DNA from 3 places in the Bradyrhizobium sp. WSM2793 genome. Region 2 is predicted to be linked to each of the others. Evidence: predicted binding sites of a transcription regulator. Region 2 holds the regulator's gene; each other region holds the start of a gene.
The links. The regulator PhoB, encoded in region 2, activates phosphate uptake and scavenging genes when phosphate is short. The targets are predictions, from matches to a motif close to TGTCATNNANCTGTCAT.
Positions count from the first base shown of each region.

Region 1 (7,778 bases), on a different contig from region 2:
TGGCATTTTGCGGCGCGCATTTCGCATTGCGCCGAGGCTAGAGCATGATCCAGAAAAGTGCGAAGCGGTTTTCCGAATAGATCATGCTCAAACAATAGTCTCCCTCAAGCCGAGGCCAGCAGCCGCGGGCGGTTGAGCATCGCCGCCACGTCGGAGGCGGGCCGCGGCTTGCTGAACAGATAGCCCTGCGCCTGGGTGCAGCCCTCGCCTGAGCAGCTCGAGCTGCGTGTCGTTCTCGACGCCTTCCGCGGTGGTGACGATGCCGAGGCTGCGGCCGAGCCCGGTCACGGCGCGGATGATCGCCATGGAATCCTCGCGCGTCGCCAGCTCAGACACGAAGGAGCGGTCGATCTTGATCTTGTCGAACGGAAAGCTGCGCAGATAGCTCAGCGACGAATAGCCGGTGCCGAAATCGTCGAGCGAGATGCGCACGCCCATGGCGCGCAGTTCGTGCAACGTGGTCAGCGTCGCCTCGCTGTTCTGCAGCAGCACGGATTCGGTGATCTCGAGCTCGAGACGGCGCGCGTCGAGTCCCGAGGCAGCCAGGGCCGCGATCACGGATGCGATCAGGTTCGGATTCTTGAACTGCACCGGCGACAGGTTGACGGCGAGGTCGACATCATCAGGCCAGCTCGCCGCATCGATGCAGGCCGAGCGCAGCACGAATTCGCCGAGCTGGACGATCAGTCCGGTCTCCTCGGCCAGCGGGATGAAGTCGATGGGTGCGATCAGGCCACGCTGCGGATGGTTCCAGCGCAGCAGCGCCTCGAAGGCGACGACGCGGCCGCTGGCGACGTCGCGGATCGGCTGGTAATACACCTCGAACTCGTCGCGCTGTACCGCCGCGCGCAGGTCCATTTCCAGGAGGCGCCGCGCCTGCGCGCGCGCATCCATGCCGGTCTCGAAGAAGCGATAGGTGCCGCGGCCATCCGCCTTGGCGCGGTAGAGCGCGAGGTCGGCGTTCTTCAACAATTCGCTCGGATCGCTGCCGTCCTGCGGCGACAGCGAGATGCCGATCGAGACGCCGATCACGATCTGATGGTCGTCGATCTCGTAGGGCGCCGAGATGACCTCGACGAGGCGGCCGGCAAGCGATCTCGCAGCGGTTTCCTCGGAACGACCGATCTGGACCACGGCGAACTCGTCGCCGCCCAGTCGCGCCACCGTGTCGCTCTCGCCGACGGCGGCCGTCAGCCTGCGGCCGACCTCCCTCAGCAACGCATCGCCGATGGGATGACCGAGCGAGTCGTTGATGTCCTTGAAGTGATCGAGATCGAGACAAAGCACCGCGAGCTGATCGCCCGACCTGGTGCGCCGCAGTCCCTGCTCGAGCTGCTCGTGGAACAGCACGCGGTTCGGCAGGCTGGTCAGCGCGTCATGGCGCGCCATGTGCGAGATCTTGGCCTGCGCCTCGAGCCATTCGGTGATGTCCTCGAAGGTCGCGACCCAGCCGCCGCCCTGCATCGGCTGGTTGACCACCCGGATGGAGCGGCCGAACCGGCCGACGATGTCGGTCGTGGTGCGCCCCTCGCGCGCGTCGGCGACGAGGCGGGCGAAGAATTGATCCGCATCGCCCTGCCACTGGCCCTTGGCCTGCTCCTCCCTGAGCACGTCGACCAGCAGGCGGCCGGTCAGCGCGATGTCGGTGCGACGGAGCATGGCGGCATAGCGCTCGTTGAACAGCATGATCTTGCCGTCTGCATCGAACATGCACAGACCCTGCGACATGTTCTCGAGCGCCGTATCCAGCACCATTTGCTGGGCGCCCAGTTCGCCCTTGGCGCGGCGGTCGAGCAGCGCAGCCACCAGCGCGATCGCGATGATCGCGACCGCGGCGCTGGCCGTGAGGAAGGACAGCGAGGCCGGCGGGATCGACAGGCCGCCGATCGCGAGCGTCGGATCAGGCGTCAGCAGCACCGCACCCATGGCGGTGAAATGATGCGCGACGATGGCGACGGTCAGCAGGACCGTCGCGGTCAGCGCATGGAACAGGTCGTCGCGCCGCGCGGCCACGAACAGTGCAAGTGCCGCAAAGACGATTCCTGACAGCACCGAAACGGCGACCGTGCTTCCGATCCAGTCCACGCGCGCCGGTAGCTCCAGCGCCGCCATGCCGGTGTAATGCATCGCCGCGACCCCGGTGCCGACGATGGCACCGCCGAGGACGATCCACACCGCCCGCGAGGACGATACGGCGATGCTCAGCCCCACGAAGGTCACGGAGATCGCAAAGATCAACGACAGGATCGTCACCGGGATGTTGTAGGCGCCGGCGCCGCCCGGCCCGTAGGCGAGCATCGCGATGAAATGCGTCGCCCAGATGCCGCAGCCGCTGACGGCGGCGTCGAGGCCGAGCCAGGCCAGGCGTCCGACACCGTTGGTCGCGCGCGCCCGGTGGAACAGGCTGATCGCCGCCGCGCTGGCGAGCAGACACACCGCGCCGCCTAGCGCGACGAGCCGCCAATCGTGCTCTTCGGTGAGACAGTAGAGAACTTGATACATCGCGGGCCCCTATGGACCCGCAGTTGAACCAACAGAGGTGGACAGGTGGTAACTGGCTACGAGCCTGTTGCGGCAATGGTGAACGGAAGATGTGCCCATTCACTCGGATTGTTCATCCTCGCGCCGGCGCACCCAGGCCGATCGCGATGGCAGCGAGCAGCAGGACGGATGCGGACACGACCAGCGACAGATGCAGCCCCGCCATGAACGCCCCCTCGGCGGCCACCAGCGAGCCGAACAGCGCGACGCCGAGGACGCTGCCGGTTTGCCGCGTCGCGTTCAGGACGCCGGCCGCGATGCCGGAGCGCGCCTTGTCGACACCGCCCAGCAAGGTCGAGGTCAGCGGCGGAACCAGCAGCCCAAGTCCGCCGCTGATCGCGATCATCTGCGCGCAGATCATCCAATAGCTCGTATCAGCCGCGATCCACAGCAAACCGAGACAGCCGAGCGCCGACACGCTGGCACCGACCACGATGGTCGGGCACGGGCCGATGCGCTCGGCGAGGTGCGGCGCCAGCAGATTGACCGGCAGCACCGCCGCCATCATCGGCACGAAGGCGAGCCCGGTCCACCACGCCGACAGCCCATTGATCCGCTGGAAGTACAGGCTGAGCACGAAGATGAGGCCGTAGATCGCGATATTGACGAGCAGGCCGACGAGCGAGGTCAGCGCGAACAGCCTCTGGCCGAACAGCGACAGCGGCAGCATCGGCTGCGCCGCGCGGCTCTCGCGCCAGATGAAGAGCGCGGCGAGACCTGCGCCACCGACAAAGGCTGCAATCACCGCCGGATGATCCCACCCGAGCGCACCGCCTTCGATGATCGCGCCGGCCAGCGCCCCCAATGCGCCGATCGCTGCAAGCTGGCCGGGCAGATCGATCTCGCGCGAGCGGGCCTGCGTGGTTTCGCTGGCGTAGCGCCAGCTCAGCCACAGGCCGGCGAGCCCAATCGGCAGATTGACCAGGAAGATCGCACGCCAGCCGACCAGCGTGATCAGCGCGCCGCCGACAAAGGGGCCCGCGGTGAGCGCAAGGCTCGCGCCGGCAGCCCAGACCGCGACGGCACGGCCGCGCGCTCGCTCGTCCGGATAGGCATGATTGAGCAGCGCGAGGGAATTCGGCACCAGGATCGCCGCCGCCAGCCCCTGCACCAGCCGCGCTGCGATCAGCACGGCGGCATTGGGCGACAGCGCGCAGGCGAGCGAAGCCGCGGTGAAGATGGCGAACCCCGCCATGAAGACGCGCTTGGCGCCGATGCGGTCGCCCAGCGCGCCTGCCGTCAGGATGAAGGCGGCAAACGCGATGGTGTAGGCGCTGACCACCCATTGCAGTTCGGCGACACCGCCGCCGAGCGTCCGGCCCATCGCATCGAGCGCGGTGTTGACGATGGTGACGTCGAGCTGCACCACGCCGTAGCCAAGGCTCATCGCGGCCAGCGTGAGCGAGGTCGCAAGAGGCGAACCGGCGCGCGACGCGCCGGTCCTGTCCTGAAAGATTTCATGCTTGATGGCGGTGGCTCGCATGCTGCACCTCGATTGCAGCCCCATGCGAAATATATGCTCTCATTGCGCAGGCATGTTTCGATAATGGACGAAGGATGGATGCTGCGGGCACTCGCCTTACAAGCGGTGTCGTGCCCGGCGCATGCGGGGATTCCAGTACGCCGCGTCTTCTCCGTATCCCATTATTGTCCTGGAATACTGGATCGCCCGCCCCTGTGCGCAATCGCGCACTAGGCGGGCGATGACAGAGCATATGTGGCGAGAGCGCCGCACGGATAGCCGCGCGGCGCGCCCGTCGCTTTACCTTCATCAGCTCGCCGCGCGCAGATTGACCTTGCTCTCGGCGAGCGTGGTCAGCTTTTTGTCGGTCGCCTTCTCCTCCTCAAGTGTCTTGGCGAGCACGGTCGCGCAGTCATTGCGGCCGAGCTGCTTGGCCCAGGCGATCAGGCTGCCGTAGCGTACGATCTCGTAATGTTCGGCGGCCTGCGCCGCGTTGATCAGGGCGGCATCGAGCACCGCCTTGTCGGCGACCTCGCTGGCGGTCTCGTCGGCCTCCTCGATGATGCCGTCGATCGCCGGACAATCGACCGCCTTCACGGGGACGCCGTGCATCTTGAACACTTCTTCGAGCCGCGCGACGTGCTGCTTGGTTTCTTCAAGGTGCGTCAAAAAGCCCTGCTTCAGCTGCGGATCGGTGGCCTTACTGGCCATCTTCGGCAGCGCCTTGGTCAGCTGCTGCTCGGCGTAATAGATGTCCTGGAGCTGGTGCACGAACAGGTCGTTCATGGTCTTGATGTCTTTTGTGAACAGTCCCATCGTTCCGTCCTCTTCGGTTTTGTGGAACACGAAGGCAGCGGCTTGCACGAAAAGCCGCTTATTCCGCCATGTTCGGTTGCTGATGGGGCCCAACGGACACGCGGCATCGACGTTCCAAAAAGACCAAGATGGCTTGCGCTGGAACAATGCGGACGGCACCGGCATCTGAAATGGTGTCGGCATACGAAACGCGCGGGGCCGAACCGGTTTCACGACTCATATGCTTAACGCGCCGCCGATGTGAACCGCGTATGACAAAAGTGACCGGTCCGACGCAGAACCAATTGTTGTCAAGGGCTGCACAAGCCGGTGTTTTTGCCTTAAATGAGCTGGATCATGCCCCGCGATCGATGCCTGCTTTTGGCCGTGATCGTACCCGACTGGCCAATGTCTGGCCTGGTCGGTCTTGCCCCCCGCCGGGAGGATGAATGCACGGACTGCTGCCCGCGCTGCAACGCGGCTTCAAGAGATGGATCGGCTGGCGACGGCTCGGAGTAGCCGCGAGCGTCTTCATCATCGCCTTCGCGATCACCTCGCTGGTGCGAACCCTCAAGGGCATCGATACCGGGGTCATCCTGACCGCGTTAACCGAGATTCCCCGCGGGAGCATCGGGCTGGCGGCGATCTGCGTGTTCTTTGCGTTCTGTACGCTGACCTTCTACGATTTTTTTGCACTGCGAACGATCGGCAAGAAGCACGTGCCGTACCGCATTGCGGCGCTCTCCAGCTTCACGTCCTATTCGATCGGCCACAACATCGGCGCCACGGTCTTCACCGGCGGCGCGATCCGCTTCCGGATCTATTCGGACTACGGGCTGAACGCGATCGACGTCGCCAAGATCTGCTTCCTGTCGGGCCTGACCTTCTGGCTCGGTAACATCTTCGTGCTCTCGATCGGCATGGCGATCCATCCGGATGCGGCGTCCTCGATGGATCAGCTCCCCTCCTCGATCAATCGGCTGATCGCGCTCGGCGGCCTCGCCTCGATCGGTGCCTATCTGGTCTGGCTCTGCATGGGCGAGAAGCGGCGCGAGCTCGGCCAGAAGGGCTGGAAGGTGGTGCTGCCGTCGGCGCCGCTGACGCTGGTCCAGATCCTGATCGGGGTGGTCGATCTCGGCTTCTGCGCCACAGCGATGTACCTGCTGATGCCGGCCAATCCGCCGATCGACTTCATGTCGCTGGCGGTGGTGTTCATCCTGGCGACGCTGCTCGGCTTCGCCAGCCATGCCCCCGGCTCGATCGGCGTGTTCGATGCCGCCATGCTGCTGGCGCTGCCCGAATTCGGCCGCGAGCAACTTCTGGCGACGCTGCTGGTGTTCCGCCTTCTCTATTTCGTGATCCCGTTCGGCCTTGCCATCTCGATCATGGGCACGCGCGAGCTCTGGATGAACGTGGTCGAGCCCTGGCAGGAGCGGCGGCGGCTGGCGGAGGCCTGCGCGCAGGCCAATCTGCCCAAGCAGGTGACGCCGATGGAGCGCGAGCGGATACTGCGCCAGGCCAACAAGCGGTAGGCCACGATCTGGACCCGGCGGGGTTGCGGGCGGCGGAGCAATGCTCTCTTATTTCCGCCTCAACTTTGCCGTTGAAGACGCGGGCCATGATCCCTGTATTCCTTCGTACCCTTTCCGCAGGCGCCCTGTTGCTTGCCGGGATTCTGACGGCCATGCCGCCCGAGCGCGCTAGCGCTCAGGACACCGGCGCCCTGCAGATCAATTGGGAGGTGCGTAACCGCTTCCGGCTGTTCCGCGAGGAGCGCGACTTCCTGCTCCATGTCGAGAACGCCCGCAACCGCAGCATCCTAGCCGCCGAGCAATCGCTGGAGCTCCAGAGCGAAGGCCGCGGCTGGGCCCGCAACATGGTCAACCGGCTCTGCATCGACCTCCAGGGCCGGGTCAACCAGCCCTGCACCCGCGACAACACCAAGGAAAACTACCTCACCCCGATCGATCACCCCGTCACCGTCCGCCTCGTTGGCGCGGTGCCGGTCGGCGCCACCTGCGCCTGGTCGTTCGACGACGGCGACGGGCCGCAACAATCGACCTTCGACTGCGCCGAGCCGATCAATTTGCGCGTCCGCTACGGCAAGCAGACGGTCGCGACCGTCGACGTCTCCTCCGGCTCCGATCCCACCCAGCGCGTCCAGACCGAGATCCAGGTCCGCGACATCTTCGTCGCCGGCCTCGGGGACAGCATCGCCTCCGGCGAAGGCAATCCGGACCGGCCGCTGGCGCTGTCGGACGAAGGGTTTTGCTTCCGCTCCTATCTGGGCACCGCCGGCGCGCAGTACTACCGGCCGAGCCGCCACGGCTTCAAAGGCGGCCGCGCCTGCGAGGCGCCGGACACGCTGGCCAACTGGCAGCGCTACAGCGCGCTCTGGTTCAACTCGCCCTGCCACCGCTCGCTCTACAGCTACCAGACGCGCACCGCCCTCGCACTCGCGGTGCGCTACACCCACATCGCAGTGACCTACCTGCCGCTCGCCTGCACCGGTGCCAGCATCGGCGACGGCCTGCTCGGCTCGCAGCGCGCCCGCGAATGCCCGCCCGGCAAGACCGGTGTCTGCAACACCAGCGTGAACGCGCAAGTCGCCGAGTTGCGCGAGGCGCTCACCGCGGCGAAGAAACGCCAGCCCGACCGCACGCTCGACCTCGTGCTGCTCTCTGTCGGCGCCAACGACGTCTATTTCTCCGGTCTCGTTGCCGACGTGATCGTCGAGACCGCGACCGAGCGCGCGCTGTTCCGCCGCTCCGGCGTGATGGCGAGCGTCGACGATTCCCGCGATGCGCTGGCGCGCGAACTGCCGCAGAACTTCGTCAAGCTGCGCGAGGCGCTCAAGCCGCTGGTCGGCGGCGACCTCTCGCATGTCGTCTATGTCTCCTACGCCAACCCCGCGCTCGCCGACGGCGGCGTGCCCTGCCGCGGCGGCCGGGCCGGCTTCGACATCCATCCGGCCTTCAAC
Region 1 is NZ_KB902774.1:37,960-45,737, forward strand. Features, by position in the region: gene A3AS_RS0109315 (hypothetical protein) at 1-41, shown strand, start outside; partial or broken gene A3AS_RS0109320 (EAL domain-containing protein) at 105-2,502, opposite strand; gene A3AS_RS0109325 (MFS transporter) at 2,615-4,024, opposite strand; gene A3AS_RS0109330 (ferritin-like domain-containing protein) at 4,313-4,819, opposite strand; gene A3AS_RS0109335 (YbhN family protein) at 5,248-6,330, shown strand; gene A3AS_RS0109340 (hypothetical protein) at 6,417-7,778, shown strand, end outside.
Region 1: a site for PhoB is predicted at 5,060-5,076, ahead of A3AS_RS0109335 (YbhN family protein). Genes of this name have one in related genera too.

Region 2 (7,778 bases):
TGTATGGAGACCAGCATGAATTTCATCAAAACCATGGTCGCTGCCGGCTTGCTCGCCGCATCGACGACGGTGGCCTTCGCTGCCGACATCACGGGTGCCGGTGCCACCTTCCCGTTCCCGATCTATTCCAAATGGGCTGACGCCTACAAGAAGGAGACCGGCAACGGTCTGAACTACCAGTCGATCGGCTCCGGCGGCGGCATCAAGCAGATCCAGGCCAAGACCGTGACCTTCGGCGCCAGCGACGCGCCGCTCAAGGCCGAGCAGCTCGAGAAGGACGGCCTCGTCCAGTGGCCGATGGTGATGGGCGCCATCGTCCCCGTCGTCAACCTCGAGGGCGTGAAGCCCGGCGAGATGGTGTTCGACGGCGAGACGCTCGCCAGCATCTATCTCGGCAAGATCACCAAGTGGGACGACGCCGCGATCAAGAAGCTCAATCCGAAGGTGAAGCTGCCCTCGGACGCCATCACCGTGGTGCGCCGCTCGGACGGTTCGGGCACCACCTTCAACTTCACCAACTACCTCTCCAAGGCCAGCGCGGACTGGAAGAGCAAGGTCGGTGAGGGCACCGCGGTCGAGTGGCCGGTCGGCGTCGGCGCCAAGGGCAATGAAGGCGTGTCGGGCAACATCAGCCAGACCAAGAACTCGATCGGCTATGTCGAGTACGCCTATGCCAAGCAGAACAAGCTGACCTACACCGGTCTCGTCAACAAGGCCGGCAAGCCGGTGCAGCCGACCGTCGAAGCCTTCCAGGCGGCCGCCTCCAACGCCGACTGGGCCAAGGCGCCCGGCTACTACGTCATCCTGACCGACCAGCCCGGCGAGAAGTCCTGGCCGATCACGGCGGCGACCTTCATCCTCATGCACAAGGACGCCACCGACAAGGCGGCCTCGCAGGAAGCCATCAAGTTCTTCCGCTGGGCCTTCAAGAGCGGCGGCAAGGCGGCTGAAGAACTCGACTACATCCCGATGCCCGAAGGCGTCGTGACCCTGATCGAGAAGACCTGGGCTGCCGAGATCAAGAGCTAAGTAAGGCTCTCGCGTCCCGGACGCGGTGCGGCCCTGGCGATATGAAGCATCGTCCAGCGTGCCGCTCCGCGAGAGCCGGGACCCGCAAGACTTCCGCTCCGGATCGGTCATGCCGTGTCCGGAGCGCGAGACCGACAAAAAGACTGACAACAAGCGTATATTATCGGGCACAGGGGATCGGCGTGGCAGAAATGGCCGTTCAGAGCGATGTAATCGACGACGCCGGACCGTATGACCGCGCCAAGGCCTTGAGCGCGTTCAAGCTCGGCGACGTCACCTTCTACTGGATCACGCGGCTGTCCGCGATCTCGGTGCTCCTCATTCTCGGTGGCATCATCGTCTCGCTGATCGTCGGCGCGTTCCCGGCGATGAAGGAATATGGCTTCTCCTTCCTGTGGACACAGCGCTGGGCGCCATCGGCCGATCCGCCCGTGCTCGGCGCGCTCGGGCCGATGTACGGCACGCTCGTCACCTCCTTCATCGCGATGCTGATCGCCATTCCCGTCGGTCTCGGCATTGCGATCTTCCTCACCGAGCTCTGCCCGCAATGGCTGCGCCGCCCGATCGGCATGGCGATCGAGCTGCTCGCCGGCATTCCCTCGATCATCTACGGCATGTGGGGCTTCTTCGTGCTGGGCCCGTTCCTGGCCAATACCTTCCAGCCCTTCATGATCAGGATCTTCGACGGCGTGCCCGTGCTGGGCGCGATCTTCGCAGGTCCGCCGTCCTATCTCAGCACGTTCAACGCCGCGCTGATCCTCGCCATCATGGTGCTGCCCTTCATCACCTCGATCTCGGTCGACGTGTTCAAGACGGTGCCGCCGGTGCTGAAGGAGGCCGCCTACGGCGTCGGCTGCACCACCTGGGAAGTCGTCCGCAGCGTGGTGATCCCCTACACCCGCGTCGGCATCATCGGGGGCGTCATGCTGGCGCTGGGCCGCGCGCTCGGCGAGACAATGGCGGTGACCTTCATCATCGGCAATTCGTTCCGCATCTCCTCATCGATCTTCGCGCCGGGCACCACGATCTCGGCGGCGATCGCATCCGAGTTCGCCGAGAGCGACGGCCTGCACCAGTCCGGCCTGATCCTGCTCGGCCTCTTGCTGTTCGTGCTGACGTTCTTCGTGCTGGCCGCAGCGCGGCTGATGCTGATGCGGCTGGACAAGAAGGCGGGGAAGTAACGTCATGGCGCTCAATCCGATCTATTCGCGTCGTCGCCGCAAGGATATCGTCATCCGCGGGCTCTGCTTCGCCGCGGCCGCCTTCGGCGTCACCTGGCTCGCGCTGATCCTGGTCACGCTGCTCTTCAACGGCCTGGCCGGCCTCAATCTTCAGATCTTCGTCGCGGATACGCCGCCGCCCGGTTCGACCGAAGGCGGCCTGCGCAACGCGATCGTCGGTTCGATCATCATGACGTTGATCGGCGTCGGCATCGGCGCGCCGCTCGGCCTGTTCGCCGGCACCTACCTTGCCGAATACGGCCGCAACGACAAGCTGACCTCGGTGATCCGCTTCATCAACGACATCCTGCTCTCGGCGCCCTCGATCATCATCGGCCTGTTCATCTATGGCGCGGTGGTGGTGCCGATGCGTGGCTTCTCCGCGATCGCGGGCGCGCTCGCGCTCGCCGTCATCGTGATCCCGGTCGTGCTGCGCACCACCGAGGACATGCTGCTGCTGGTGCCGAATCCCCTGCGCGAGGCGGCCTCGGCGCTCGGCCTGCCGCGCTCGCTGGTGATCAAGCGTATCGCCTATCGTGCGGCCCGGTCGGGCCTCATCACCGGCGTGCTGCTCGCCACCGCCCGCGTCGCCGGCGAGACCGCGCCGCTGCTCTTCACCGCGCTGTCGAACCAGTTCTTCAGCCTCGGCCTGAACAAGACGATGGCCAACCTGCCGGTTACCATCAACAACTTCGTCCAGAGCCCCTATGCCTATTGGAAGCAGCTCGCCTGGAGCGGCGCGCTGCTGATCACGCTCACCGTGCTTGCCCTGAACATTGGCGCGCGCATCCTCGGCGCCGAGAGGACTGCAAAATGACCGACCTGTCCGTATCCATGAGTTCCAACGCTCATCTGGCCTCGCAGCCGCTGCCGGAAGCCCCGGCCAAGGTGACGGTGCGCAATCTCAATTTCTATTACGGCGAGCACCACGCGCTGAAGAACATCAACCTGACGCTGGGCGCCAACCGCGTCACGGCGTTCATCGGCCCGTCGGGCTGCGGCAAGTCGACCCTGCTGCGCATCTTCAACCGGATGTACGACCTCTATCCGGGCCAGCGCGCCACCGGCCAGCTCATGCTGGACCAGACCAACGTCCTCGACCCCAGGCTCGACCTCAATCTGCTGCGCGCCCGGGTCGGCATGGTGTTCCAGAAGCCGACGCCGTTCCCGATGACGATCTACGAGAACATCGCCTTCGGCATCCGCCTCTACGAGAAGATCTCGAAGTCCGAGATGGACGACCGCGTCGAGAAGGCACTGCGCGGCGGCGCGCTGTGGAACGAGGTCAAGGACAAGCTCAACGCCTCCGGCCTGTCGCTCTCCGGCGGCCAGCAGCAGCGCCTGTGCATCGCCCGCACCGTCGCGGTGCGTCCTGAAGTGATTTTGTTCGACGAGCCCTGCTCGGCGCTCGATCCGATCTCGACCGCCAAGGTCGAGGAGCTGATCCAGGAACTGTCCGAGAACTACACGATCGCGATCGTCACCCACAACATGCAGCAGGCGGCGCGCGTCTCCGACAAGACCGCCTTCATGTATCTCGGCGAGCTGATCGAGTTCGACGACACCAGCAAGATCTTCACGTCGCCGAGCGACCGGCGCACGCAGGATTACATCACCGGCCGGTTCGGCTGAGGAGACGCGACATGGGTACTGAACATACCGCAAAGGCTTTCGACACCGACCTCCAGGAGCTCACCCGCCTGGTCGCCGAGATGGGCGGCATCGCCGAGCGCATGATCGTCGATTCCGTCGACGCGCTGATCCGCCGCGACGTCGCGCTCGGCCAGCGCGTCGTCACCATCGACGCCGAGCTCGACGCGCTGCAGAAGCGCATCGAGGAACGCGCGGTGCTCACCATCGCCCGCCGGCAGCCGATGGCGGTGGATCTGCGCGAGATCGTCGGCGCCATGCGCGTTGCGACCGACCTCGAGCGCATCGGCGACCTCGCCAAGAACATGGGCAAGCGCGTCGCCGCGCTGGAGACCGACTTCCATCCGCTGAAGCTGTTCCGCGGCCTGGAGCACATGACCGACCTCGTGCAGCAGCAGGTCAAGTCGGTGCTGGATGCCTATGCCGCGCATGACCTGCCGGCGGCGATGGCGGTGTGGAAGGGCGACGAGGAGGTCGACGCGATCTGCACCTCGCTGTTCCGCGAGCTCCTCACCTACATGATGGAGGATCCGCGCAACATCTCGTTCTGCATCCATCTGATGTTCTGCGCCAAGAACATCGAGCGGATCGGCGACCACGCCACCAACATCGCCGAGACCGTGTTCTACATGATCGAGGGCCAGGCGATCACCGACAAGCGGCCGAAGGGCGACATGACCACCTTCGCCACGACGGTCCCGAATACCTGAAGACTTGAAGGAGCGACGACCCGATGGGCGCACGCATTATGGTGGTTGAGGACGAGGAAGCTCTCACCGAGCTGCTTCGCTACAACCTCGAAGGCGACGGCTATGACGTCGAGACGGTCATGCGCGGCGACGACGCCGACACCCGCCTCAAGGAGCACATCCCGGACCTGATCGTGCTCGACTGGATGCTGCCGGGCCTGTCGGGCATCGAGCTGTGCCGCCGCCTGCGCACCCGGCCCGACACCAAGCAGCTCCCGATCATCATGCTCACCGCGCGCGGCGAGGAGAGCGAGCGGGTGCGGGGGCTTGCGACCGGCGCCGACGACTACATCGTCAAGCCGTTCTCGGTGCCGGAGCTTCTGGCGCGCGTGAAGGGCCTGCTGCGGCGCGCCAGTCCTGAGCGGCTCGCGACAGTGCTGGCCTATGGCGACATCGAGCTCGACCGCGACAAGCGCCGCGTGGCGCGCTCGGGCCGGCCGATCGATCTCGGCCCGACCGAATATCGCCTGCTGGAGTTCTTCCTGGAGCATCCCGGCCGCGTGTTCTCGCGCGAGCAGCTGCTCGACAGCGTCTGGGGTCGCGACATCTACATCGATGAGCGCACTGTCGACGTCCATATCGGCCGCTTGCGCAAGCTGCTCAATCTCGGCCGCGAGCAGGACCCGATCCGCACCGTCCGCGGCGCCGGCTACGCGCTCGACGACCGCTTCGCGAAGGCGGAGCAGACGTAAGGTTTGCTGGCGTTGGCTTTGGCGGGCCGCCGCCGCATTCTCCGGCGTCGTCCCTGCGAAAGCAGGGACCCATAACCACAGGCAGTGGTTTGGCGAAGACCCGGAGTGACCATCTCGCGCGACAACTGCGCCTTGTGGTTATGGATCCCCGCGTTCGCGGGGATGACACCGAGTTGGTGGAGCCGTCATCGTGTGACGGCTGCAGTCTTGACGATCAGAGAATTCCGCGAACTCAGCGCGGACCCGGCTTCGCCGGCGCGCGCCGGCGATCCGCCGCCGGCTGATACGCCACGCGCGAGTGCTGGGCGCAGTAGGGCAGGCCGGACAGTGCCTTGCCGCCGCAGAAGAAGAAATCCGGGCTCGAGGGATCGCCGACCGGCCAGTGGCAGGTCGCCTCGTTGAGCTCGAGCAGCGACAGCCGCTGGCCCATCGGCACCACGTTGTCGTAGGTGACGGGTTCGGCCTCCACCTCGACCTCGAAGGCCTGCGCCAGCGCGGTGTTGCCGCGCGCGATGGGGCGGGTCACCCGCATCATGTGCTGCGCGGGACGCGCCTTGCGCGGCCGGGGCGCTGCCGATGAAGGGCTCTTGGCGCGGCCGGACAGACCCAGCCTGTGCACTTTGCCGATCACGGCATTGCGGGTCACATTGCCGAGCTCAGCTGCGATCTGGCTGGCCGAAAGTCCGGCCTCCCAGAGCTTTTTCAGCTGCTCGACGCGATCGTCGGACCAGGTCAAAACCGTCATTGCACCCTTTCCCTCGCTACGCGCCAGCCATCCTGGGGCCTCGCAGCGATTGCCTAAGCCTTCAAAAACCCGTGCCGTCAGAATCCCTTAAGGCTCGCCGGGCGCGTGACTGACGCCCGAACGTTTACGCCGGTACAAGAGGACTCTTGGGATCAGAACCGCTGCACGAGATGTCGTATCTGACAATCCAAACGCTACAATATGGCGTGACTCCCGCGCAAGAGTCCGCCGACTCGCTTCCACATGTTCCGTGGTGAAAACCCGCAAAATCGGCACCGCAAGACTACGGATTCAGCGTTTCCTGAGGCTTTCCGGGCGGCATTGACACCCGTCTTGCCAAGCATAAGATAGTCCCGCGTGCCGCCCTTAAAAGGCGGCACGTTTCGTTTTCCGGGCCGGTCGATGGTGCGTTGCGCAATGCACGCGTCACACCGTCCGCAACATTCAAGTGACATCATGACTAACAGCGCAGCGCCGCATTTGCTCCCCGTTTTCGCCAGAGCCGACCTCGGCTTCGAGCGCGGCGAAGGCTGCTGGCTGATCGCGACCAATGGCGATCGCTATCTCGATTTCACCTCGGGCGTAGCTGTGAATGCGCTCGGCCATTGCCACCCGCATCTGGTCAAGGCGCTGCAGGAGCAGGCGACGAAGCTCTGGCACATGTCGAACCTGTTCCAGAGCCCGGACGGCGAGAAGCTCGCGAGCCGGCTTTGCAACGAAAGCTTTGCCGACTTCGTGTTCTTCTGCAATTCGGGCGCCGAAGCGCTGGAAGGTGTGATCAAGCTGGTCCGCCATCATCACTTCTCCAAGGGGCATCCGGAACGTTATCGCATCATCACCTTCGAAGGCGCCTTCCACGGCCGCACGCTGGCAACGCTGGCCGCGACCGGCTCTGCAAAATATCTCGAAGGCTTCGGCTCGCCCATGGAAGGCTTCGACCAGGTGCCGCATGGCGATATCGAGGCCGTCAAGAAGGCGATCGGCCCGCACACCGCCGGCATCCTGATCGAGCCGATCCAGGGCGAGGGCGGCGTGCGCTCGGCAACGCCGACCTTCCTCAAGGCGTTGCGCCAGCTTTGCGACGAGAAGGGCCTGCTGCTCGCCTTCGACGAGGTGCAGACCGGCATGGGCCGCAGCGGCGATCTGTTCGCCTATCGGCGCACCGGCGTCACGCCTGACGTGATGTCGCTGGCAAAGGCGCTCGGCGGCGGCTTCCCGATCGGCGCAGTGCTGGCGACCGCGGATGCGGCAGCCGGCATGGGGCCCGGCTCGCACGGCTCGACCTTCGGCGGCAATCCGCTGGCGATCTCCGCGGCCAATGCGGTGCTCGACGTCATGCTCCAGCCCGGCTTCTTCGACCACGTGCAGAAGATGTCGCTGCTGCTGAAGCAGAAGCTCGCCGCCGTGATCGACCGTCATGGCGATGTCGTCAGCGAAGTGCGCGGCGAGGGCCTTCTGATCGGCATCAAGGCCGTGGTGCCCTCCGGCGATCTCGTCGCGGCGCTGCGCAACGAGAAACTGCTCACGGTCGGGGCCGGCGACAATGTCGTGCGTTTCCTGCCACCGCTGATCGTGACCGAAGCCGAGATCGAGGACAGCGTCGGGCGGTTAGAGCGCGCCTGCGCCGCGATCTCGTCCAGCCAGACCAAGCGGGCGGCAAGCTGATGAGCAAGTCCCCGAAGCACTTCCTCGA
Region 2 is NZ_KB902771.1:216,412-224,189, forward strand. Features, by position in the region: gene pstS (phosphate ABC transporter substrate-binding protein PstS) at 16-1,029, shown strand; gene pstC (phosphate ABC transporter permease subunit PstC) at 1,221-2,210, shown strand; gene pstA (phosphate ABC transporter permease PstA) at 2,215-3,066, shown strand; gene pstB (phosphate ABC transporter ATP-binding protein PstB) at 3,063-3,881, shown strand; gene phoU (phosphate signaling complex protein PhoU) at 3,893-4,609, shown strand; gene phoB (phosphate regulon transcriptional regulator PhoB) at 4,633-5,340, shown strand; gene A3AS_RS0107140 (GcrA family cell cycle regulator) at 5,573-6,085, opposite strand; gene A3AS_RS0107145 (aspartate aminotransferase family protein) at 6,542-7,750, shown strand; gene argF (ornithine carbamoyltransferase) at 7,750-7,778, shown strand, end outside.

Region 3 (7,778 bases), on a different contig from region 2:
GGTCAACAGCAACAACAACTTCCGGCAGTCGATGAACCAGGCGCCGAGCATGAATGGCGGCGGCAACCGTCGCGGCGGCTTCATGCACTGATTGTGCAAGGAGAAGGTGCGCTCCCTCCCCCGCTTGCGGGGGAGGGTTGGGGAGAGGGTTTCTCCGCAACGGGACAATCCCCAAGAGGAAAGAGCCCCACCCGGCGCTTCGCGCCGACCTCCCCCGCAAGCGGGAGAGGTTTCACCGAGCAAGCGGTTAGTTCGATCCACAAGATCGACAAACACAGCAGAGCGGCAAAGCTCTGCCCCTTCTTCATAAACCCTTAGACGTGGTCATTCCGGGATGCGCCGAGAGGCGCAGGCCCGGAATGACGGCTAGGCCACCAGCTCGGCGAACAGATCCGCGTCGACATTGCCGCCGGAGAGCACGATGACGACGTTCTTGCCGGCGACGTCGAGCCGGCCCGCCAGCAGCGCGGCGAGGCCGACAGCGCCGCCGGGCTCCACCACGAGCTTCAGCTCGCGATAGGCGAAGGCGACGGCGGCGCCGACTTCCTTGTCCGACGCGGTGACGCCGCGCGCGAGCAGCTTGCTGTTGATCGCGAAGGTCATCTCGCCGGGGATCAGGGCCATCAGCGCATCGCAGATGGTGCGGCCCGCGGGTGGATGCGGCTCGCGATGTCCTGCGCTCAGCGAGATGCCGTGATCGTCGAACGCCTCGGGCTCGGCCACCACGATCTCGGCGCGCGGATAGCGTGCCTTCACGGCGGTCGCGACGCCCGCGATCAGGCCGCCGCCGGAGGCCGGTGCCACCACGATGTCGGGGCTAAGGCCGAGGCCCGCCAAGTCTTCCGCGATCTCGCGGCCGGCGGTGCCCTGCCCCGCGATCACGAAGGGATCGTCATAGGGCCTCACCAGCGTCGCGCCGCGCTTTTCGGCGATGCCCCGCGAGATCGCCTCGCGGTCGTCCTTGTCGCGATCATAGAGCACGACCTCGGCGCCATAGGATTTGGTGCGCTCGCGCTTCGACAACGGCGCATCCGCAGGCATCACGATGGTCGCCTGCATGTCGAGGATTTTTGCCGCGGCCGCCACGCCCTGGGCGTGGTTGCCGGAGGAGAACGCCACGACGCCGCCGGCGCGCTTGTCCTGCGGGATCGAGAACACCTTGTTGAAGGCGCCGCGGAACTTGAACGAGCCGGTGCGCTGGAGCATCTCCGGTTTCAAGAACACCTTCGCGCCGACGCGCTCGTTGAGCACGGGAAAGGACAACAGCGGAGTGCGGATGGCGTAGGGCGCGATCACACGCGCTGCGGCGTCGATATCGGCGGGGCCGATCGGGAGGAGCTGTTCGGTCATGGCCGAATGTTATCGCGGCCGATGAGGCCCGGGCAAGACACCTCCGCGCGAGGATTTTCCCCATAGCGTTTTCGAGCGAAGTGGAAACCGGTTCGCGTGAAGAAAACGCGTCAAAACAAGAATCTAGAGCTATTTCGATCCATCGGATCGAGATAGCTCTAGGCCACGAAGCGCGGCTGTTCCGCGCCGTTCCGGCCAGGCAGCACCGCGCCGACCGCCTCAATGCTGGCCACAAAGGCCCTCGCCGAGGCTTCCCAGGTGTAATTGGCCGCGAACGCGACGCAGTCCTGCCGGGAGATATCCAATGCCGCGAAGCAGGCGCTGCGCAAGTCGTGATCGAGCGCGCCGACCGGGGCATCACCGATGACGTCGCGGGGGCCCTTCACCGGGAAAGCGGCCACCGGCAGGCCGCTTGCGAGCGCTTCGAGCAGCACCAGGCCGAACGTGTCGGTCTTGCTCGGAAACACGAAGACGTCGGCGGCCGCATAGATATCCGCCAGTTCCTCGCCGTGCTTCTCGCCGAGGAAGATCGCATCGGGATAGGCCTCTTCGAGCGAGGCGCGCGCGGGGCCGTCGCCGACGATGACCTTGGTGCCGGGCAGATCGAGGTCGAGGAAGCCCTCGAGATTCTTCTCCACGGCGACGCGGCCGACCGACAGGAACACCGGCGCCGGCAGGCAGAGATCGATGGCGCGGGGGTGGAACAGCTGGGTGTCGACGCCGCGCGGCCACAGCACGACATTGTCGAAGCCGCGCTCGGTCAGCTCGCGGGCGAGCGCAGGCGTTGCAGCCATCACGGCGCGGCTGGCGCTGTGGAAGCGGCGCAGCGCCCGCCAGATCAGCGAGCCCGGCACCGGCACGCGGGCGCGGACATATTCGGGAAAGCGGGTGTGGAAGCTGGTCGTGAACGGCAGTCTGCGCTGGCGGCAGTAGCGGCGGACCATCAGGCCGATCGGCCCTTCGGTCGCGATGTGGATGCTGTCGGGGCGCGCCTCCGCGATCAGCTTAGCAATGCGCGCCGGACGCGGCATCGCCAGACGCACGTCGCGATAGCTCGGCATCGCAAAGGTGCGGAACGATTGCGGCGTCAGGAATGTGAATTCGACGCCGAGGCTTTTGCCGGCGTCGGCGAGCTTGGTCAGCGTCCGAACCACACCGTTGACTTGCGGGTGCCAGGCGTCGGTCGCGACCAGGATGCGCATCAGGCGGCCTCTGTTATGCAGCTCTGGCTGCGACCTGCGGGACTTGTGCCGGCTTCTGCAAATGATCCGCCCAGGTGATGATCTCGAAATGGCCGTCGTCGTGCTCGACCAGGGCCGTGCAGCTCTCGACCCAGTCGCCGCAATTCATGTAGCGGATGCCGCCCTCGTCGCGGATCACGGCGTAGTGGATGTGGCCGCAGATCACGCCGTCGGCGTCGTGGCGCCGCGCCTCGGCGGCAAGCGCCTGCTCGAACGCGCCGATATAGTTGACGGCGTTCTTGACCTTCTGCTTGGCCCATTGCGACAGCGACCAATAGGGCACGCCGAACAGGCGGCGGAAGAAGTTGACGAAGCGATTCATCTGGATCGCGAAGTCGTAGGCCTTGTCGCCGAGATGGGCGAGCCAGCGCGCGTTCTGCACCACGAGATCGAAGATGTCGCCGTGGATGACGAGATAACGCTTGCCGTCCACGCCGGTGTGGACGGTGTTCTCGACGACGTCGATGCCGCCGAAATGCGTGCCGTAATAGTTGCGCAGGAACTCGTCGTGATTGCCGGGGATGTAGACGACCTTGGCGCCCTTGCGCGCCTTGCGCAGCAGCTTCTGCACGAGGTCGTTGTGGGATTGCGGCCAGTTCCAGCTCGATTTCAGCGCCCAGCCGTCGACGATGTCGCCGACCAGATAGATCGTGTCGGCATCATGGTAACGCAGGAAGTCGAGCAGAAGATCGGCTTGAGAACCGCGGGCTCCGAGATGAACGTCGGAGATGAACAACGTGCGAAAGCGCCGCTCCGGGCTCTCGTCACTCACATCGTAACTTCCCATGCGCCAGCCTGTAACAATGTCCCGTGACAGGGGGATGACCGATTGAACTTTTGAGGCACCTTCAGATACGAATCACGCCTTGCCTCGCCCTCTCCGCGAATATCAGTCGCATGCGACAATCAGGCGACATGGCGCCGCAGGGGGCGCCGCAGCAATCCTACCCTCCCCCTCCAGGGGAGGGTGAACTACCCACACGAGCAGCGCTGAACAGACGAACGCCTGCGCTCCCGCTGGCCGCTCGCCTCAGTAGAACTTGTGGAAATGATGGACCGGGCCGTGGCCGTGCCCGACGCTGAAGCGGTCAGCGGCTGCGATGGCCGCGCTGATCCAGGTCTTGGCGTTGCGCACGGCAAGCTCCAGACCTTCGCCCTTGGCGAGCCCCGCCGCGACCGCCGAGGACAGCGAGCAGCCGGTGCCATGGGTGTTGCGTGTGGCAACGCGCGGCGCTGCAAGCGCGATCGTGCTTTCGGACGTGACGAGATAGTCGGTGCTCTCGGCGCCCTCGCCGTGTCCGCCCTTGATCAGGACCGCACCGCAGCCGAGCGCCAGCAGGCGATGCCCCTGGGTTTCGATCTCGGCCTCGCTTGCCGCGACCGGCTCGTCGAGCAGAGCCGCGGCCTCCGGCAGATTGGGCGTGATCACCGACGCCAGCGGTATCAGTTTTGTGCGGAGCGCGTCGACGGCCTCGGATGCCAGCAGGCGGTCGCCGGAGGTCGCCACCATCACGGGATCGAGCACGACGTGCCCCGGCGCCCAGCGCGACAGCGCGGCCGCGATCGCATCGATACTGGCGACCTGGGCCACCATGCCGATCTTCACCGCGCCAATGTCGAGATCGGAAAACACCGCATCGATCTGCGCGGTGACGAACTCGGCCGGCACCGCATGAATGCCGGTAACGCCGCGCGTGTTCTGCGCGGTCAAGGCCGTAATGACGGACGCGCCGTAGACGCCGAGCGCCGCAAACGTCTTCAGGTCGGCCTGGATGCCGGCGCCGCCGCTCGAATCGGAGCCCGCGATGGTGAGTGCGACCGGGGTCGTCATCGCCGGACACCTTTGCTGGATACAGACACCGCCATGGCCTGTCCTAGCGCGGCCGTGGAACACCGGCAAGCGCGCCGAGCCGTGTCCGATAGTGATTCGCGACGCCGTGCATTCCCTGCGAATCAGGCAAACAGCGGGCCGGCTCGCCCCGCAATCGTGCGGACTTGAAAATGCAACCGCGCCGGACCCTTGGTATAGTCTCGAACCTCACCTGCTTCGCCGAAGAGCGCGAGGTGAGAGTGGAACTGTCCAGCGACACCCATGTTGCGGGCTCACGGCCCGCAAGCCGCCTGGAACGGAATCTTGGGGTGGGAATGATGTGGGCCTTTTTTGAACGTCTCCTCGACTCGTCCATGCTGTCGCCGCACGGCATCTGCCTGTTGTGGGAGCCTGAGCTGATCTGGCTTCACGTCGTTTCCGACGCCTGCATCGCCGCCGCCTATTTTTCGATTCCGTTTGCTCTTGCGATCCTGGTCACCAAGCGGCGCGACCTCAAGTTCGGCTGGGTCTATTGGGCCTTCGCGATTTTCATCATGGCGTGCGGCCTCACCCATGTGCTGTCGATCTACACGCTCTGGGTCCCGGTCTATGGCATCGAGGGCATGGTCAAGGCGGCGACCGCGGTGGCATCCGTGGTCACGGCGGGCGCGCTCTGGCCGCTGCTGCCGAAGATCCTGACGATCCCCTCGCCGTTCGAGCTGCGGCAGGTCCAGGCCGCGCTCGAGGAGGAGGAGATCAAGAGCCGGGACGCGACGCTGCTGCTCAAGCAGGTCAGCGACGCCCAGCGCGCGATGCGCGAGAGCGTGGCGCGCCTCACCGCGATCGTCGAGACTGCGGTCGACGGGGTCATCCTGCTCGACGCGCAGGACCATATTCTGCTGTTCAATCCAGCCTGCGAGCGCTTGTTCGGCTACTCTGCCGACGAGGTCATGGGCCGGAACGTCAGGATGCTGATGCCCGAGGCGGGCACCGCGCCCGACAGCCACGCAAGGCATTTCGCGACCGCCGGCGAGGCCATCGGCCTGCGCAAGGACGGTTCGACCTTTCCGATGGACGTGTCGGTCGGCCGGACCCGGCAGGACGGCGAATTGATCTTCGTCGGCATCGTCCACGACCTGACCGCGCGCAAGCTGACCGAGCAGCAGCTCCAGCAGGCGCAGAAGATGGAGACGGTCGGTCAGCTCTCCGGCGGCATCGCCCACGACTTCAACAACCTGCTCACCGTCATCATCGGCAACGCCGAGCATCTGAGCGAGCAGCTCAAGGCGAGGCCCGACCTGCGCCGCTTTTCCGAGGACATCTGCCAGTCGGGCGAGCGGGGCGCCGAGCTGACGCAGCGCCTGCTCGCGTTCAGTCGCCGCCAGTTGCTGCAGCCCCAGACGATCGATTGCCGCGGCCTGCTCGAGTCCATGTTCAAGCTGCTCAAGCGCACCTTGCGCGAGGACATCGAGATCAGGACGGCCTCCAGGCCCGGCACGATCGTGGCCTTCGCGGATCGGGCCCAGCTCGAATCCGCCGTGCTCAACCTTGCGCTCAATGCGCAGGATGCCATGCCGGCCGGTGGTCATCTGACCCTGAGCACGGAGTTGACGACACTCGACGACGACTATCGCGCCCTTCACCCCGAAGTCGCATCCGGCAGCTATGTGTTGATCTCGATCACCGACGACGGCGAAGGCATGACGCCGGACGTCACCCGGCGCGTGTTCGAGCCGTTCTTCACCACCAAGGAGGTCGGCAAGGGCTCGGGCCTCGGCCTCAGCATGGTCTATGGTTTCGCCAAGCAATCCAATGGCCATGTCACGATCTACAGCGAGCCGGGCCTTGGGACGACGGTCCGGATCTATTTGCCGCGCGCGGACATTGGATCATCGCACGCCGAGCTTTCCGATGGCGAGGACGCGGCGCCCCGAGGATACGAGACGATCCTGATCGCCGAGGACGATCCGTTCGTTCGCTCCTCCGCCATTCGCAGGGTGGAAGCTCTCGGATATCGCGTCATTGCCGCGGTCAACGGCAAGGAGGCCTTGCAGCAGCTGCGTACCGAGCCCGGTATCGACATGCTGTTCACCGACATCGTGATGCCCGGCGGCATGAGCGGCTGGGAGCTCGCCGACCAGGCGCGGCAGATTCGCCCCGGTCTGCCGGTCCTGTTCACCTCGGGCTACGCGCTGGAGACCCTGGTCGAGGAGGGCCACGCGCATGCGCAGGCGATCGTGCTGACCAAGCCCTACCGCAAGGTCGAGCTCGCCCAGCGGCTCAGAGACGCATTCGCCGCGGCCGTGGTGACGTCCTAAACGAGGGACCGGCATCTGGCGGCCGGCAAGTCCGCTTGCTAAATCGGGCCGGGTTTGGCCTATTAGCCGCCAGATACGCTTTCGGAGTGCCCGCGATGGTTCCTTTCTTCGTCCAGATCAAATGCAAGCTCGGTCAGTCCTATACGGTCGCCAATGCGCTTGCCGAAGCCGAGATCGCGTCCGAGATCTACTCCACGGCCGGCCAATATGACCTCCTGGTGAAATTCTACGTCGACAAGGACACCGACATCGGCCATTTCGTCAACGAGAAGGTGCAGGTGCTGCCGGGCATCCAGGACACCCTCACCATCATCACCTTCAAGGCGTTCGGCGCCAGCTGAGCTAACCAGCTTCCTTGCGCTTGGGCCGCGGCGGACCGTCGACCGGCGGCAGCGATTTGAGATAGTCCGCCATCGCCGCAATATCCGCGTCGGACAATTGCGAGGTGTTCTTGATCACCCGCCTCATCGCGCCGCCGACGCTGTCGCCGTCGGGCAAGTCGCCGGTCTTAAGCAAATCGGCGATATCCTTGGCGCTCCACTCGCCGAGGCGCTTCTGGGTGATGTTGGGGACCCACCCCTCGCCTTCCGGATTGGGCCCGCCGGCAAAGCGCTCGCCCGAGATGATGCCGCCAAGCGCGTTGCGCGGGCTGTGGCATTCGGCGCAATGGCCAAAACTGTTGACGAGATAGGCGCCGCGATTGAATTGCGGCGACTTGGTGCCGTCAGCGACGAAGCGCTTGCCGTCCATGAACAGCAATTTCCAGATGCCGACATTGCGCCGGATATTGAACGGAAAGCCGACATCGTGGTCACGCACCTTGCCGGCAACAGACGGCAGCGTCTTCAGATAGGCCAAGAGATCGAGCACGTCCTCGCGCCTTGCGTGCTGATAGGACGTATAGGGAAAGGCAGGAAAATAATGCTGTCCGCCTGGCGAAACCCCGTGCATCACCGCGTTGACGAAGTCGGCGTCGGTCCATTTGCCGATGCCGTCGTTCGGATCGGGAGAGATGTTCGGCGCGTAGAACGTTCCGAACGGCGACTTGATCGCGAGGCC
Region 3 is NZ_KB902774.1:86,156-93,933, forward strand. Features, by position in the region: gene A3AS_RS0109510 (caspase family protein) at 1-91, shown strand, start outside; gene A3AS_RS0109515 (threonine/serine dehydratase) at 367-1,350, opposite strand; gene A3AS_RS0109520 (glycosyltransferase family 1 protein) at 1,509-2,552, opposite strand; gene A3AS_RS0109525 (UDP-2,3-diacylglucosamine diphosphatase) at 2,566-3,378, opposite strand; gene thiD (bifunctional hydroxymethylpyrimidine kinase/phosphomethylpyrimidine kinase) at 3,622-4,422, opposite strand; gene A3AS_RS0109535 (PAS domain S-box protein) at 4,776-6,719, shown strand; gene A3AS_RS0109540 (Lrp/AsnC family transcriptional regulator) at 6,815-7,060, shown strand; gene A3AS_RS0109545 (cytochrome c) at 7,062-7,778, opposite strand, start outside.
Region 3: a site for PhoB is predicted at 3,402-3,418, ahead of A3AS_RS0109525 (UDP-2,3-diacylglucosamine diphosphatase). Genes of this name have one in related genera too.